Regions from separate parts of the Lysinibacillus sp. NPDC094177 genome, predicted to be linked through region 2. Evidence: predicted binding sites of a transcription regulator. Region 2 holds the regulator's gene; the other holds the start of a gene.
The links. The regulator CtsR, encoded in region 2, represses protease genes until heat stress. The targets are predictions, from matches to a motif close to ATGGTCAATAAAGGTCAAACA.

Region 1 (9,000 bases), on a different contig from region 2:
TCAGAAAATATTTTGAAATGATAGCGATGGGACTCTTTTATTTGGTAAAATGACGATGGATTGGTTTGAAAGAGAGGGAATAAAAGTGAAATTCAAGAAGTGGATAAGTGCGACAGCTGCATCGCTTTTACTATTAACTTCATTAGTAAGCGCTACACCAGTTGCACATGCTGATGAAGCGTCGACAAGAATGATTGCAGAAGAAAGCATCTATGATTTACTCGTTGACCGTTTCTTTAATGGTTCGGGCACTAACGATTTTGATACAAATACTCAAGACCCTACTAAATTTGCAGGTGGCGATTTTGCAGGTTTACAGGATAAACTAAAATTTATCGGAGAGATGGGCTTTACAATCGTTTCCATTGGTCCGGTTTTTGCCACTGAAAAATATGATGGATCGATGCCGACGAGCTACTCTACAATTGAGCGTCATTTTGGGACATCTGAGGAGTTTCAAAGTGTCATAGAGGCCTATAAAGCTAAAAATTTATCGATCATGGTTGATTTTCCATTAAATAATGTAAGTCCGAATCATGAGTGGGCAAAAGATCCAGCGAAAAAGAACTGGATTGCTTCAACAAATAATGGACAAGTACAATGGGATTTAACAAACAAAGATGTACAAGAAGCACTTATTAAATCAGCTACAGACTTTGTCACTACATATGATGTTGGTGGGATTCGTTTAACTAATATTGCTGGTGCTGATACAGAATTTATCAATGCAGTGATTAAAGCATTAAAAGATAAGAAAAAATCGCTCTATGTGATTTCAAATGAAGAAAGTGATGCAAACTTTGATGCAAGCTTTTCACCGGCAACAGCTGATATTTACCGTAATATATTTAAAAATGTTGATATGGATTCTTCTAAGTTAATGGAGCCTTTTACAGATAAGAAACCAACTCAAATTATGGTTGATTCCCTAGAAACGCGCCGTTTTACATTTGATTCTGCAGCTGAAAACATGTTCCCACCAACGCGTCTGAAAATGGCGATGGGTGCTTTATTTATGATGCCAGGAATTCCTGTTGTGCAATATGGTACAGAAATTGCGATGAACGGGGAAACAAAGCCAGATACGCACCAAATATACAACTTTAAAACAGATGATGAATTAATCAAATATATTAAAAATGTACAATCGTTACGTAATAAATCTGAGGCATTACGCAACGGTGATTTTGAAGTTATTACAAATGAAAATGGCCTACTTGTATTTACACGTACATCCGATAAAGAGAAATGGGTCATTATGGTTAACAACACTAGTAAAACACAACGCGTTGATTTAACACCTGCTCAGCTTGGGAAAGGTAAAATGCTAAATGGTATTTTACACGAAGAAAAAGTTCGTATTAATGAAAAAGACGTTTACCCGGTTATTTTAGATCGTGAAATGGTAGAGATTTATCAAGTTAGAAATGATGAAGGCTTAAATGTACCTTATATGGTAGCCCTAGGATTAGTGTGGGTTATATTCATAGGATTTGTAGTTGTTATTATTAGACGAGGTAAAGTACGACGTAAGGAGCAAGATGCTCAATAATAAAGGGGTGCTCCATCCCTCATTGATTTTATAGGCGTTAATACAAGATAAAATGCTAACCCCCCTCAACACTTTTTAGTGCGGAGGGGGGTTTTTGTTAAGCTTGATAGCTTTTATTCGTAAAGAAGATGGCAATTGTACCTGGTCCTACATGTGAGCCGATAGCTGAACCGATCATTGTTACTTGAATGGCTTTTGGTGAAAATCTTTCTTGGATAGAAGCCTTTACTTGGTTGGCAAAGTCCACATCATCACTATGGCTAATACCAATAATTTTCTCAGAAAAATTATCACCGCGCTCCTGCATTAAATCTAACATGCGAGCGATGGCTTTTTTGCGTCCGCGAGATTTTTCAATCGGCACAAGCTTACCGTCCTCTACATTTAAAATAGGTTTAATGCTTAGAAGTCCTCCAAGAAATGCGCTGGCCTTTGAAACACGTCCACCTTTTGCGAGGTAATCTAAATCCTCTACTGTAAATAAGTGTTCCATTTGAGGGGTAAGGGCTGTAATTTTAGCTTCGAGTTCCTCCAATGAAGCACCTGTATTTCGGAGTCGAACGGCTTCTTCGACTACTAGGCCAAAACCTAGCGAAGCACATTTAGAATCGATGATTGCTAATTTAAGGGATGGATATTGCTCCTGTACTTGATTACGAATCATGACAGCCGTATTATAGGTACCTGATAATTCCGATGAAAAAGCAATATAGATTCCTTCTTCTTCATTTTTTGCTAGATTTTCAAAATGCTTGAGAAAAAGCTCTGGTGATACTTGGGATGTTTTTGGGCGAGCACCTTGACGAATAGCATCGTAAATTTCTTTGGAATCAATTGAAATGACATCATCATATTCATTATTGTTCAATTGCACTCGTAGTGGAAGAAGTTCAACATTGTTTTCTTCATAATAAGACTTTGGTAAATCACATCCACTATCAGTAAAAATTTTCATCATTTGTCCCCCTAATTTAATATTCTATATGAGAAGTTTTCAAATACCTATACTACATAACAGGTGAACAAGTGTCGAGCTCTCACTTTCCACTCTACGTTTCTCTAAACTATTTCTATTGAAATGTTATATAGATATATTATCATATCGAGTTTCAGTATAATTGCAACTCAGGAATAGTGATGTATTTATAACTTTATTCAGTAAGTACTCGTTGAATAAAGGGTACTCCTGAATAAAGTGAAATTGAAAAAAATGAGCTCAGCACCCCAAGGAGTCGCCCAGTTTCCACTCCAATCAACTCAGGGTATACGTTTTAACAAATGTCCTCCACAACTTTGGTGATGAGTTAAAAAATAGGATATTACTACTTAACTAGGATAATTTCAAGCGTTCGATGAGTATTTTAGCGATACCATCATCATTATTGGTTGTGGTAATTTCATTGGCAATATTTTTTAGAGTAGGAATACCATTGCCCATTGCTACACCAAGTCCGGCATAATCAATCATTTCTAAATCATTATCTTCATCACCGAATGCAATAATACGCTCGCGTGGTATACCTAAATCTTTTGCAACATGAGCGATTCCTACTGCTTTATTTAAGCCACGGCGAACAATCTCAATAATGTGAAGTGGCGCACCCCAGCGACGATGTTCAATGACCTCTGCATGAACAGCCTGTAAATGATCACGAATAATCATAGAATTTACTTCATTAGCTTGAATCAGTAAACTAGTTGGGTTATCAAGTAAATGGGTATAGAGATCTCCAAGAGTAATTTTTGGATTCCCCATGTTAAAAATATTTAATATACGTTCATCCTCTGTATGCACGTAAATATCGTCCTTAACCTCTGCAATAATATTTTCGTATTCATAGCTATTAATGGAGTCGACGACATTATGCACTACGCCTAAATCAATAGGAGTATGCATAGTCTGCCAAGCAGCATTTTTTGGATGGTGGACGTAAGCACCATTAAAATTCACGATGGGCGTTGTAAGGCCAAGCTCGTGATAATATATATCACTCGCGCGATAAGGACGGCCTGTAGCAATCATAACTTGATGGCCTTGTTCCTTTGCCTGCAATAATGTTTTTTTAGTTTTGGCTGAAATTTGTTGTTGGTCCGTTAATAACGTACCATCTAAGTCTAAAACGATTAAATGCGGTTTCATAGCTCATTGCCCCTTTCCTATAATTTGAATAGTATCTCTTTGTAAACCATTCGTCAAAATTTTGTCACATCGAGAAAAGTTTGCTAACATAAAGATGAGACAAATGTTGGGAGTGACAAAGATGATTGTTGAGAAAGAAATGTGGGGAAATATTCCTTTATTACATATACATACAGATGATATGAATGAAGAAACCCCAGTAGTGATTTTCTTACATGGCTTTATGAGTGCAAAAGAACATAACTTACATTATGCATATCAATTAGTAGGCAGAGGGGTGCGTGTCCTATTACCTGATGCAAAATTACATGGCGACCGTAGTGAAGGCCTAGCTGAAATGCAAATGAGCTTACATTTTTGGGATATTGTTTTAAATTCTATTCACGAAGTTGAACAATTATATAATGAATTAAAGAATAAAAAATTATTAGCGAATGATAAAATTGGCGTTGCTGGTACATCGATGGGTGGAATTGTGACATCAGGATGTTTAAAGCAATATGATTGGGTGAAAACAGCAGCAGTATGTATGGGTGCACCGGGTTTTCTTAAATTAGCGGAGTATCAATTACAGCAATTCACTAAAAGCGGTGTGGATTGGCCAATGTCCGAAGAAGAAGTACAACAAACGAATGAGCTTCTTGCTAAATACGATGTCAGCCTAACACCAGAAAAATTTGCAGGACGACCTGTGTTTTTCTGGCATGGGGAATTAGATAAAACTGTACCTTTCAATGATACGTATAATTTTTATTTAACTTTACAAAAATATTATGAATCAAATCCAGAAGATTTAAAATTCTTAGCTAATAAAAGAGCAGGCCATGCTGTGTCTCGAGACGGTATGTTAGCAGCAACTGAATGGCTTGCACAGCATTTGGCATAATAAGATGCATCTGCTATGATTAAGTTAACACTGTGACGGAAGGAGAAATACAGATGGATCAAGATATGAAAGACAGCATGTTCGGTGCATTAGAAAATGTAATTGACCCTGAGCTTGGTATTGATATCGTCAACTTAGGTTTAGTATATGATGTAGATTTAGATGAAGCAGGTGTAGCAACCGTTACAATGACGCTAACTTCTATGGGCTGCCCACTTGGACCTGTGATTGTTGACCAAGTGAACACAGCATTAGGTGAGCTTCCAGAAGTGAAAAGTACAAATGTAAACATTGTATGGAATCCACCGTGGTCAAAAGATAAAATGTCTCGCTATGCGAAAATGGCATTAGGTGTACGATAAGTATCCACTTAAAGCATGATAAGAAATCCCCGCTTGCAACAGCAAGCGGGGATTTTGCAGTTTTGAAATACGAAATAGTCGAATTTTTGTGATTGTTGCGGGCTTTAAAATGAGGGGGATCCGGGTCCGGGGCACTCAGTTTCCAGTGGGGGCGATTCTCGATGCTATCAGCGTTTCTCGAAATTTTATCTGTGATCGACATTCTGGAACATTGTGCCGCTTCCTCCTCTGTTGCTTTGCTTTCGTACAAAACACACATTGCTGAAATTTTGTTTTATCACTATAAATTAGAGTGTCATGCCAGAAGGCTCATACTTAGTGAAATGGTTGATTGGAGTGGAGACTGGGCGACTCCTTGGGGATCAGCGTCACAGATGAGACCCTGGAGCGAGCGAAGTGAGTGAAGCGGCTCATCGGACGCCCCCAGGAAAGCGCCCAGTCGGAACGGAAATCAACCCCTCGCTTTGCCAGACAGGCCTAATTTAATGGTATATTTGTATAAAGCTTGACCATTATATGAAATCCCCGCTTAACTCGTAAGCGGGGATTTTGCGTGTAACGAATTAATCGATACGACATATTTGTAACGGACAATTTTCACAAGCGATTTCATCCTTTAAAAATTGGACATCATGAATTGTTATATAACTCTTTTCAAAGGAAATAATATTGTGTTTCTTTAAATCATTAAGCATGCGATTGATCATTTCTCTACTCGTCGCACATAAATTAGCGATTTCTGTATTTGTTAACGGGAAATTGATAAAAATAGTACCATCTTCTAAAGGCTTACCATAAGTATTCGAAAGACGGATGAGCGTTGAAAATAAAGCGCCCTTTTTACCATTTAAAACTAAATCGCGCAAACGACTTTGATGCTTTAAATTTTCTGTCTGCAACCACTTCATATATTCCACCATTAAAACAGGTTGTTCCACTAGTGAAAGTTCCAGTGATTTACGGCTTAGTACATATAAACTAGAGGGCTCTAATACTTTAGCAGTCATGGAATTGTGCGTAAAGTTACAAAATAATGAGCCTTCTCCAATGATACTATCTGGACCACAGATACGAATGGTTAATTCCTTCCCGTTCTCCGTTTCCTGATTAATCGAGATAGCTCCTGTTTTTATATAGTATATTTCTTTCGCACGTTCGCCCTCTAAAAAAATTTTGCTATCCTTATTCACTTTGATAAAAACACCGTGCTTTTGAAAAAGACCATGAAATTTCTCTTGCATATTGTCCATTATAACCATATCTCCAACACATCGCTTTCTTTTTGTAATAAGTGGCTGTTTATTACAAAAGGATGGTGAATAATTTCGATACTAAATTCAAGAAACATACTTTTATTATAACGTAATTTTCCAGTTGTAAGGGAAGAAATTTTAGGGCTAATTCTTTGCTAAGGTTTGTCGTATGTTGTAAAATAAAGTTAGTCAAAAAAGGTCAAACATTTTTTTTGAAACAGAATGGCAAACGGGATTCCGCTAACATTATTGAAAAGGAGTGCTAAACATGCAATTTCAACAAACAGATAATAAGAAACCATTAGAACAATTTGGACGTAATTTAATAGAAGAAGTAAAGAACGGTAAAATGGACCCGGTTATCGGTCGTGACGAAGAAATTCGTAATGTTATTCGTATTTTAACGCGTAAAACGAAAAATAATCCTGTCTTAATAGGTGAGCCAGGTGTTGGTAAAACAGCAATCGTAGAAGGGTTAGCACAACGTATTGTAAAAGGTGATGTACCCGAGGGATTAAAAGAATGCGTATTGTACGAGCTTGATATGAGTGCGTTAATAGCAGGTGCTAGTTATCGAGGTCAATTTGAAGAACGCTTAAAAGGCGTACTTAAAGAAGTGAAGGAATCTGAAGGGCGTATCATTTTATTTATCGATGAAATTCATACTATTGTTGGTGCAGGTAAAACGGATGGTGCAATGGACGCCGGGAATATGTTAAAGCCAATGCTTGCACGAGGTGAGCTACATTGTATTGGGGCTACAACATTAGATGAATACCGTATGTATATTGAAAAAGATCCTGCTTTAGAGCGTCGTTTCCAACAAGTACTTGTACGTGAGCCCTCTATTGAGGATACAGTTTCTATTTTACGAGGCTTAAAAGAGCGCTTTGAGTTACATCATGCGGTGCGTATTCATGACCGTGCGATCGTAGCGGCAGCAGAGCTTTCAAATCGTTATATTACAGAGCGTTTCCTGCCAGATAAGGCCATCGATTTAATCGATGAAGCATGTGCGATGATTCGAACAGAAATTGATTCCATGCCACAAGAATTGGATGCAGTAACTCGTCGTATTATGCAGCTCGAAATTGAGGAGCAAGCATTGCGTAAGGAAAAGGACGAGGCAAGTAAAAAGCGTCTAGAGCAACTACGTGAGGAATTAACAAACCTCAAGGAATCCTCTGAGGGCATGCGTAAACAATGGGAAACCGAAAAAGAAGCGTTACAAGGGATTCAGAAAAAACGTGAAAAACTTGATAAATACCGTCGTGACTTAGATGAAGCAGAAAGTAAATATGATTTAAATAAAGCTGCTGAATTACGTCATGGTAAAATTCCTACTCTTGAAAAGGAAATTCAAGAGATGGAAAAACAATTAGAGAATGGTACGGAATCACGTATTTTACGTGAAGAGGTAACAGCTGATGAAATCGCATCTATTGTCTCACGCTGGACGGGAATACCAGTGACGAAATTAGTAGAAGGTGAGCGTGAAAAATTATTGCGCTTAAAAGATACATTGCATGAGCGTGTTGTCGGACAAGATAATGCTGTACAGCTTGTCACAGAAGCGGTATGGCGTGCTCGAGCTGGTATCAAAGACCCGCATCGACCAATTGGTAGCTTTTTATTCCTAGGGCCAACAGGTGTTGGTAAAACAGAGCTTGCGAAGGCACTAGCAGCTCAGCTGTTTGATTCTGAGGATCATTTTATTCGTATTGATATGAGTGAATATATGGAGAAACATAGCGTATCACGTCTTGTAGGGGCACCTCCAGGTTATGTTGGCTACGAGGAAGGTGGACAATTAACAGAAGCTGTTCGCCGAAATCCATATTCAGTTGTATTATTAGATGAAATTGAAAAAGCCCATCCAGACGTTGCGAATATTTTACTGCAAATTTTAGATGATGGGCGCATTACTGATAGCCAAGGCCGTATGGTCAACTTTACGAACACAGTGGTCATTTTAACCTCTAACATTGGCTCAAGCTATTTAATGGAAGCAAAGGAAGACGATACAGCAGTTGAGGATTTAGTGATGGCTGCACTGCGTCAACACTTTAAACCAGAGCTGTTAAATCGTATGGATGATATTATTATGTTCCATGCACTTTCAGATGAGCACTTTACAGCGATTGCTTGGAAATATGTCGAACAGCTTGTCAAACGAGTGGCAGAGCAAGACATTTCTTTACAAGTAGAACAAAATGTAATTGATTGGATTGTAGAACAAGGAGCAGATGCTCAGTTTGGCGCAAGACCACTTAAACGTTTCGTGCAACGATATATTGAAACAGCGGTTGCAAAAGAATTGCTTCGAGGTGAAGTCTTACCAGGAGAAACATTGCACATTCGAATGCATGATGGTCAATGTATCGTTGAAAAATAACAAAAAAACCTGTTCCGCATTAAGCGAAACAGGTTTTTTTAGTTAAATTAATGATTGTCTGCAGCTTCTGGAGTTGACTCGTTTGGAATAACTGCACCGATAATGAAAACAAGAATTGTAAATACAACTGATGTGACTACAGCAGTTTGGAAATCAAACGGTGCACCAAGTACAGAGCTTACTACGTAGTTTAACATTGAAACTAGTAGGAATGACCATACGAATGTTACGATATATTGCATTAATTTCACCTCAACCGAACTTTTTTATATCATAAAGTTTTTACTACATATTCATTATAATATCATAACATAAATTGAAAAAAAAAGAACCTTTTCTGTTAAACATGGCGAATTTGTCACAACAAGAACAATACTTATTTTATTTTAATGCAATTTCATTAGAAGCACCA
Region 2 (9,000 bases):
TTCCTCTGCAACAACAGCAAAGCCTTTACCATGCTCACCTGCACGGGCTGCCTCGATAGAAGCATTCAGTGCTAATAAGTTAGTTTGATCGGCAATTCCTGTGACCAATCCTACAATTTCTGATATTTTTTGAGAAGATGTGCGTAACTGGTTCATCGTAACTTCAAGACTGTTTACACTTTGTAAAATGACCTGTATTAAATCATTTTGATCTTGTAGCTGCTGCTGTCCACGTCTAGATTTTTCCTGTGTATCAGCAACGAAGCTTAAGCCTTGCTTAGTAGCTACTGCGATATCATCTGTTTGAGAGGAAATGACTAATAAAGAAGCTGCTGTTTCTTCACTAATCTCATTGAGTTCTTCTGCTGTTTTTTGAATAGTAGTAACAAGTGCATGTTTTGTTTCATCAGCTACTGCACGAATGCGTTCCTCTTCTTTTTCATAGGCTTCGATTACAAGCTGCTGTTCGAAGTTAATGATTTTGCAGAAGGCATTGATAGCACGTATTGCATCATGTTTCGATATATCTAATTCATTTGTAAAGCGTGTAAATGTCGATGTTAATGACTGGAATGAGGCGATATACCACTTCGATTGTAGACCAATTCGAACATGGGTTTCGGCAATTGCCTTCCGTTCATTGATATATGAGTCATTAATATGACTTTCGAAAATATCACTTAAATGCTTATGTAAAGTAACTTTTAAACGATCGATTTGTGACGTTCGGTTTATAATATCCAACAAATTTTGACTCAAACTAATGGCTGCATAAAATTGATCCACCATTTCAGGAATTAAATCTTTAGCTAAAGGCTGTAGTTGTTTAATGATGGCTAAATCCTCAATTGTTAAATCTAAAAGCTGCAACTGCTTTTGAAGTTTTGGATGATTGGATACATCCAATTGTACATTGTTCTTATAATTTTCTGGTGCTAATGTAATTGAGTAGCTAGAATCATTCTTTTTTGTAAACCAACTCATTGTTGTTTGCTCCATTCTTTATAAATGCGTAGTAAGTATATAAAAAATCGAATTGCTTAGTTTGTTAATTTTTCGAAATATATGGTATTTAGTCTATTCTACTATTTTTTGTAGGATATTTGGTTAAAATTTTAGTTTATTTCTTTATTTTTTTATAGGCATTATAGATTATTGTCGATTAAAAGTCATTAAATAGACTATTAAAAAGGTAATAGGTAAATTGAATTTGGAATAGGAAACCTGTAAAATACGAACTGTTTAGATTGAGCGTAACAATAGTTTTGAGGAGGTATTATATGGAGAAAAAACGTTTCAAATTTATTATTCCAGTTATGGTAATTGTAGCAATTGGATCGGTTTACATGTTAAGAAACTACTATGCTGAAGTACCAGATTTAGATCAACTAATTATTACTATCTGTGCAACATTAGTATCTGGCGTACTCGCATACTTTTTATTTCCACAACAAGGCGAAGGTAAAATTGATGATCGCGGTCCTTATTAACAGTGAAAAGGCACCTTAGAAACATGTCTAAGGTGCCTTTAGCTTGCTTTCCGCGAGTACTATCACTTAAATAAATTAAACCAGCCTTTAAGTTTAAAGATTCCCAGCATAAATAAAGCGATAAGAATCATAATTCCGAGTATGATGAAGTAGCTATATTCCCCATGTAGCTCTGGCATATTGTCAAAATTCATTCCATACACACCGGCGATAAACGTTAGAGGGATAAAGATTGTTGAAACAATTGTTAAGGTCATCATGATGCCGTTCATGCGACTAGAGCTCATCGCCATATAGCTATCACGCATATCAGCAGTGAGCTCACGGTTGGATTCAATCATTTCGGTCAGTTTAAGAAGATGATCGTAAATATCTCCAAAATAAGCTCGTTCTGATTTCTTAAGTGAAAATCGGTACGAGTTAAGGATACGATATAATAAATCACGCATTGGTAAAATGGTGCGTCGTAGATCAAGCAAATCACTACGGAATTCAAACACAATTTTCATAGCATTGGGGTTACTTTGATAGGTAAGCTCATCTTCAAGTGCATTTAAATGATCTTCAATCTTATAGACAAGTGGGAAATAGCTATCAACGATTTTATCGATTACCTGGTATGTTAAATATATTGTGCCACGTTCCCAATTTTTTGGCTGCTTTTCTAACATCATTTGTACTCGATCTATTTCCGGTGCTACGTTTTTATGGAATGTAACAATAAATTTATTAGAAACAAAAATATTTACTTCCTCAGCTGCTAGTTCTTCGTTAACTCTTTGGATAACAAAGAAATGGAAATCATCATAAAAATCGAGCTTTGGCCGCTGTAAACGCATTAAACAATCTTCTATAGCGAGTGGATGGAAATGAAAAAATGTATCTAAAAGTAGTTCTTCCTCATAGGTCGGACAATTAAAATCGACCCAGTACCATTCAAATTCGTTTTTGTGTATATCTTCAAGCGGAAAATCTTTTATAAGCTTTTGGTCTTTTGTAATACCGATTGTACGTATCACAGCATTCACCTCAATCCTGTAATTCTATCCTAACAGATGTGTTTATCTTCTCAAGAAATAACACTCTAAATTTTATACGCTCTCTCTATAGCATATCCAGCCGCCAAATAAAGTAGTGGCAAAGAATCTAGATGGTTTTGTAAAGCCAGCCTGCTGTAAGAGTGATAAAATATCCTCTTCAAGCATAAATGAAAGAGAACGAATGGATTTCTCCATTTCCGCTACGTCTGATGGTGATAGCTTTGTATGCTGTAGCCAATAAGCACGCCATAAATCAAATTGTAGCTCAGTTTCTAAGGAACCAGGCTGCCTGTATTTTGAGACAAGCACAAATGGAGCACCAGGCTTTAAATTATTTGCTATTTTTTTTAATGTTTCAAGCTTCTCTTGAGTATCTTGTATAAAATGAAGCACTAGTACGCAGCTTGCTGCATCAAACTTCACTGAAGGTAGCTTAGTTTCCAGTATAGTTCCTTGATATAAAGAAATATTATTAGGTAGAGATTTTAAACGTTCTCCAGCTATTTGTAGCATCGCCTCTGATGGATCGATACCAACAAATGACCAATGAGGTCTTTTCTCTGCAAGTTGTAAAATTTCATTACCGCTTCCAGAGCCAACTACTAAAAATTCAGCTTTCTCATGTAATGTAGATTGATAAAAGGTTTGTGTTAAACGTAGCATTGCATCGTAGCTTGGTAGCGTACGACGAATACCTTTTTCATATTCGTTTGCAAGTGTGTTATTAAATTCCATCAAGTATCACATGCCTTTCAAAAATTTTATAAATCCAATTTATATTTGAAACTATTTAAGGTATGGTGCCGTAAATAATAGTACATAAAATAAAGAAAAATTAAATGGAAGGGTTGATATAAGTGGAAACTAAATGGTCTAAGGTAATCATACACGCAAGTGCGTTTTTTGCGCCATGGGTAGTACCAATTATATTTTTCTTAATTAGTTCGGATGAAGAAATAAAAGCTATTTCCGTTCAAGCGTTACTGTTCCAAGTTGTGATGTGGGTTTTAGTTGGAATTTCAGGTGTTTTAAGTTTTTTATTAATTGGCATACCGTTTTTAATAATTTTCGGGATCATGTTATTTGTTGTACCAATTATCGGTATTGTGAAGGCTTTATCTGATGAGCCTTGGCGTTATCCAATTGTTGGCCGTTGGGTATAATTTTTATAGACGCAAGTATATGCTAGTTGCATATGCTTGCGTTTTTTCTATTGCTGAAAAGGGTATCTTATAACTAAGGATAGGCGCTTTAATTTTTCTGTGGGCGAAATAATTGCAATTATTTTCAAGCGTTTTGTATAATATACTCAAAGAAAGTCAAAGATAGTCAAAGTCAGTGAAGTAAGCGAGGTGAATTCCTAAAATGCGTAATATATCAGACATCATAGAAGGCTACTTAAAACAAGTACTTGAATTAGGTGGAGAAGGGCATATTGAAATAAAACGTAGTGAAATCGCAGATAAATTTCAATGTGTACCCTCACAAATAAATTATGTAATTAATACAAGATTTACGGCCGAACGAGGTTACCTTGTTGAAAGCAAACGTGGTGGTGGTGGATACATTCGAATTTTACGTGTCCGCGCGAATTCACAAATTGATCTAATCGATGATGTCCTCAGGCAAATAGAAGGTGGGGCATCGCAAACAATGGCAGAAGATTTAGTTTATCGATTAATTGATGAGCAGGTAATTTCAAAGCGAGAAGCGAAGATAATGTTAGCAGCAGTTGATCGTTCAACTATCGATTTGCAACTCCCGTTACGAGATAAAATTCGAGCCAAAATTTTACGAGCGATGTTAACAACGATTAAATATGAACAGCAAAAATAAAAGAGGTGATGGAAATGATTTGCGAACATTGTAAGCAGCGTAATGCGACAGTTACCGTAACACAAGTTCAAAGTGGTCAAAAGGTGGAGCACCATTATTGTGACGTCTGCGCCTCGCAGTTCCATCCATTTCATGCTGAATTTAAGCAAGAGCCAATATCTATTCAACAGCTATTATCCAATTGGTTTGGCTCACCTTCATGGCAGCAACAAAAAGTGGGTGAAAAACAGCAGTCGCAACCACAAACTCAAACATGTTCACAATGTGGATTTACGTATAAACGGTTTTTAAAAGAAGGTAAATTTGGATGCCCTATCTGCTATGACACCTTTAGCGAACACTTACCGAAGCTCTTTAACCGTATACAGGCTGGTCCTCAGCATATAGGGAAAGTGCCCGGTGCTCAAAGTAATGTCTATGTCATCAAAAAGCAAATTGAAGATATTCGTAAACGTATGAGGGTTGCTGTAGATGAAGAGCAATTTGAAGAGGCAGCTAAGCTTCGTGATGAAGTGAAGGAACTTGAAAAGCAGCTACAATTCGAAGGTGGTGATGTGTCGTGATGATTGAAGGGTTTTTAGAGCGTGCTACACCAATATGGATGAGTATGGAGGACGATTATTCAGATATTGTCATTAGTACGCGCATCCGCCTTGCTCGAAATTTAGATGGTTATCGTTTTCCATTAGCCTTTACAGAGGATGAGGCATTACAGGTGGAACAGGCAGTTACACATGCAATAAAGGATAGTACAGAACTTCAAGAAAATTACTCATACTTTGCTACAAAGGATTTAACACCTTTACAGCGTCAAATACTTGTAGAAAAACATTTAATTAGTCCTCAACTTGCAAAAAAAGAGCAGGTTGGCTCCATGCTTTTATCTGATGACGAATCAACTAGCATTATGGTGAACGAAGAAGATCATTTACGCATTCAATGTATGACAGCGAGTTTTCAACTTCAAAAGGCATACGAGCAGGCCAATAAAATTGATCGTACCCTAGATAAAGCTTTGCCTTATGCATTTCGAGATACATTTGGTTATTTAACAAGTTGCCCAACAAATATTGGTACTGGTTTGCGAGCATCTGTCATGATGCACCTGCCAGCCCTTACACTTACTGGTCAAATGAATCAAATCATTAATGCAATGACGCGATTAGGAATGACGGTAAGGGGAATATATGGAGAGGGTAGCGAAAATACAGGTAATGTTTACCAAGTTTCAAATCAGATTACACTAGGAAAAACAGAGGATGATATTTTAGCGGACATCCAAAGTGTCGCTGAAAAAATAATTCAAAAAGAACGGCATGCAAGAGGCAAGCTAATGGAAAAAGCAGAGCTTGCTTTAGAGGACCGCGTATACCGTGCTTTAGGTACTTTAACACATGCTCGAATTTTAACGAGTGAGGAAGCAGCCACCTGTCTATCCAATGTTCGTTTGGGGGTAGATTTACAGTTAATTGAAGGTATTAAAGCGACCAAATTAAACGAATGTGTAGTCAGTATGCAACCTGGTTTTTTACAGCATTATGCAGGGGACGTTTTGCCACCTGCTGAGCGAGATCGCGTACGAGCTGAGATGCTTCGTGATGCATTATATCGAGAAAATATGAGTAAGCCAATTATTAGGGGAAAAGGAGAGGATTCATTTGATGTTTAATCGTTTTACACAACGCGCGCAAAAGGTATTACAGCTTGCACAAGAAGAGGCAATTCGCTGGAAACACGAATCAATTGGAACAGAGCATATTCTATTAGGCCTTATCCGAGAAGGTGGCGGTATTGCTGCAAAGGCATTAGAAGCCATTGATATTAGTCCTCAAATGATTGAAGCAGGTATTGAAGAGCTTGTAGGGAAAGGTAAAGAGGATGTTGGTCCAATTGTTCACTACACACCGCGAGCTAAAAAAGTAATAGAACTATCAGTCGATGAATCACGCAAATTAGGTCATTCCTATATTGGAACAGAGCATTTACTATTAGCACTTATTCGTGAAGGTGAAGGTATAGCGGCCCGTGTATTAAATAATGCTGGTGTCGGATTAAATAAGGCTCGTCAGCAAGTGCTATTGCTATTAGGCAATAACGATAATGCTCAATCTGGTCAACAAGCTGCACAAGCTGCCAATACCCCAACATTAGATAGCCTTGCGCGTGATTTAACGCAAATTGCTCGTGAAGGCACTTTAGATCCTGTCATTGGTCGAAGTAAGGAAATTACACGTGTAATCGAGGTTCTCTCTCGCCGTACAAAAAATAACCCTGTATTAATTGGGGAGCCAGGTGTTGGTAAAACAGCTATTGCTGAAGGTTTAGCACAGCAAATTATTAATAATGAAGTGCCAGAAATTCTTCGTGATAAACGTGTCATGACACTTGATATGGGGACAGTTGTTGCTGGAACAAAATATCGTGGTGAATTTGAGGATCGCTTGAAAAAAGTAATGGATGAAATTCGCCAAGCAGGCAATGTTATTTTATTTATCGATGAATTGCATACATTGATCGGTGCAGGCGGTGCAGAAGGTGCTATTGATGCGTCAAATATTTTAAAACCATCTTTAGCACGTGGCGAGCTTCAATGTATTGGTGCGACAACACTAGATGAGTATCGCAAATATATTGAGAAGGATGCGGCATTAGAGCGCCGTTTCCAACCAATTCAAGTTGATGAGCCAACTGTAGAAGAAGCGATTCAAATTATTCAAGGCTTACGTGATCGTTATGAAGCACATCACCGTGTGAAAATCACAGATGAAGCAATTGAAGCGGCAGCAAAAATGAGTGACCGATATATTTCTGATCGTTTCTTACCAGATAAGGCGATTGACTTAATAGATGAAGCGGGTTCTAAAGTACGTTTACGTTCATTTGCAGTGCCACCAAACTTAAAGGCACTAGAAGATAAGCTTGAAAATGTGCGCTCTGAAAAGAATGCAGCTGTCTCAGGTCAAGAATTTGAAAAGGCAGCGTCATTAAGAGATACAGAGCAAAAGCTAAAAGATGAAATTGAAACTACAAGAAAAAATTGGAAGGAAGAACAGGGTAAAGCCGAATCAAAAGTTACAGTGGATGATGTAGCAGCGGTAGTATCTATGTGGACTGGAATTCCAGTATCAAAAATTGCTTCTGAAGAATCTTCTAAGCTATTACAGCTTGAAGAAGAGCTACACAAACGAGTTGTAGGTCAAGGAGAAGCGGTAGAAGCAATTTCTCGCGCAATTCGTCGTGCAAGAGCTGGTTTGAAAGATCCAAAAAGACCAATTGGTTCATTTATTTTCTTAGGCCCTACAGGGGTTGGTAAAACAGAGCTTGCTAGAGCATTAGCTGAGGTTATGTTTGGCGATGAGGACGCAATGATTCGCGTTGATATGTCTGAGTACATGGAAAAACATTCGACTTCACGTTTAGTTGGTTCACCTCCAGGCTATGTAGGCTTTGATGATGGTGGTCAACTAACAGAAAAGGTTCGTCGTAAACCATATTCTGTAGTATTACTAGATGAAATTGAGAAGGCTCATCCAGATGTTTTCAATATCTTACTTCAAGTACTTGAAGATGGCCGTTTAACAGATTCTAAAGGTCGAGTGGTGGATTTCCGCAACACAGTTGTTATCATGACATCAAACGTTGGTGCGGATGCATTAAAATATCAGAAAAACCTTGGCTTTAATGTAGGTGGTACTGATACGAAGTATAAAGATATGAAGGGTACAATGCTCGAGGAATTGAAAAAAGCATTCCGCCCAGAGTTCTTAAACCGTATCGATGAAATGATCGTCTTCCACTCACTAGAAAAAGAACATTTAAAAGAAATCGTAGCGATGATGGCGAATGCTTTAACAAAACGTCTGAAAGAGCAGGACATTTCGTTAGAGTTAACGGATTCAGCTCTAGAGAAAATTGCAGAGGAAGGCTATGATCCTCAATATGGTGCTCGCCCACTACGTCGTTCATTACAAAAACAAGTAGAAGACCGTTTATCGGAAGAACTACTTAAAGGCAATGTAGAGAAGGGCAATCAAGTTATCATTGATTACGTAAATGAAGAGTTTGTTGTGAAGAAAAAAGAGGAAGTTTCTACTTCTAAATAATCTTCATTTAATGGGGTGCTTCTTCATTCCCTACGAATTATTAGTCTTCACCACTTGGCTTTTACGGGCAGTTAATCTCTTTGCTTTAGCTGAGATTCAACTTCTTTCAGCAAATGTCTTTGGTATAGATAGATTTCTGCCAGATAAATGTTTATTTGAAAAGGACAGCAAGGCTATAGTGCCAAGCTGTCCTTTTTTATGTACAATAAATATAAGAACAAATATTCGAGGTGGATGCAATTTGGCAAAGAAAAAAACAAAATTTGTATGCTCAAGCTGTGGCTATGAATCCGCAAAATGGATGGGAAGATGTCCAGGGTGTGGAGAATGGAATAAGATGGTTGAAGAAGTGGAGGTCGTTGCGAAAGGGCCACGTGGGGCATTCCAACATTCTGCTACTGTTACCCAAAAGGCTCTTCCTATTATGCAGATTGAAGCTGCTGAGGAGTCGCGAGTTGCAACAGAAATGGGTGAACTTAACCGAGTGTTAGGTGGAGGTATCGTACCAGGTTCTCTTGTATTAATTGGGGG

Region 1: the regulator CtsR is predicted to act here: its motif matches at 6,379-6,399, upstream of ACQKNC_RS03660 (ATP-dependent Clp protease ATP-binding subunit).

Annotation. Positions count from the first base shown of each region.
Region 1 is NZ_JBNNTW010000002.1:5,955-14,954, forward strand. It holds gene ACQKNC_RS03630 (alpha-amylase family glycosyl hydrolase) at 86-1,552, shown strand; gene ACQKNC_RS03635 (DegV family protein) at 1,650-2,507, opposite strand; gene ACQKNC_RS03640 (Cof-type HAD-IIB family hydrolase) at 2,883-3,692, opposite strand; gene ACQKNC_RS03645 (prolyl oligopeptidase family serine peptidase) at 3,814-4,578, shown strand; gene ACQKNC_RS03650 (metal-sulfur cluster assembly factor) at 4,632-4,940, shown strand; gene ACQKNC_RS03655 (Crp/Fnr family transcriptional regulator) at 5,504-6,190, opposite strand; gene ACQKNC_RS03660 (ATP-dependent Clp protease ATP-binding subunit) at 6,462-8,588, shown strand; gene ACQKNC_RS03665 (YjzD family protein) at 8,636-8,830, opposite strand.
Region 2 is NZ_JBNNTW010000009.1:60,286-69,285, reverse strand. It holds gene ACQKNC_RS15255 (protoglobin domain-containing protein) at 1-984, opposite strand, end outside; gene ACQKNC_RS15250 (hypothetical protein) at 1,281-1,490, shown strand; gene corA (magnesium/cobalt transporter CorA) at 1,553-2,509, opposite strand; gene ACQKNC_RS15240 (class I SAM-dependent methyltransferase) at 2,582-3,265, opposite strand; gene ACQKNC_RS15235 (DUF4870 domain-containing protein) at 3,388-3,693, shown strand; gene ACQKNC_RS15230 (CtsR family transcriptional regulator) at 3,896-4,366, shown strand; gene ACQKNC_RS15225 (UvrB/UvrC motif-containing protein) at 4,381-4,929, shown strand; gene ACQKNC_RS15220 (protein arginine kinase) at 4,926-6,035, shown strand; gene ACQKNC_RS15215 (ATP-dependent Clp protease ATP-binding subunit) at 6,025-8,469, shown strand; gene radA (DNA repair protein RadA) at 8,711-9,000, shown strand, end outside.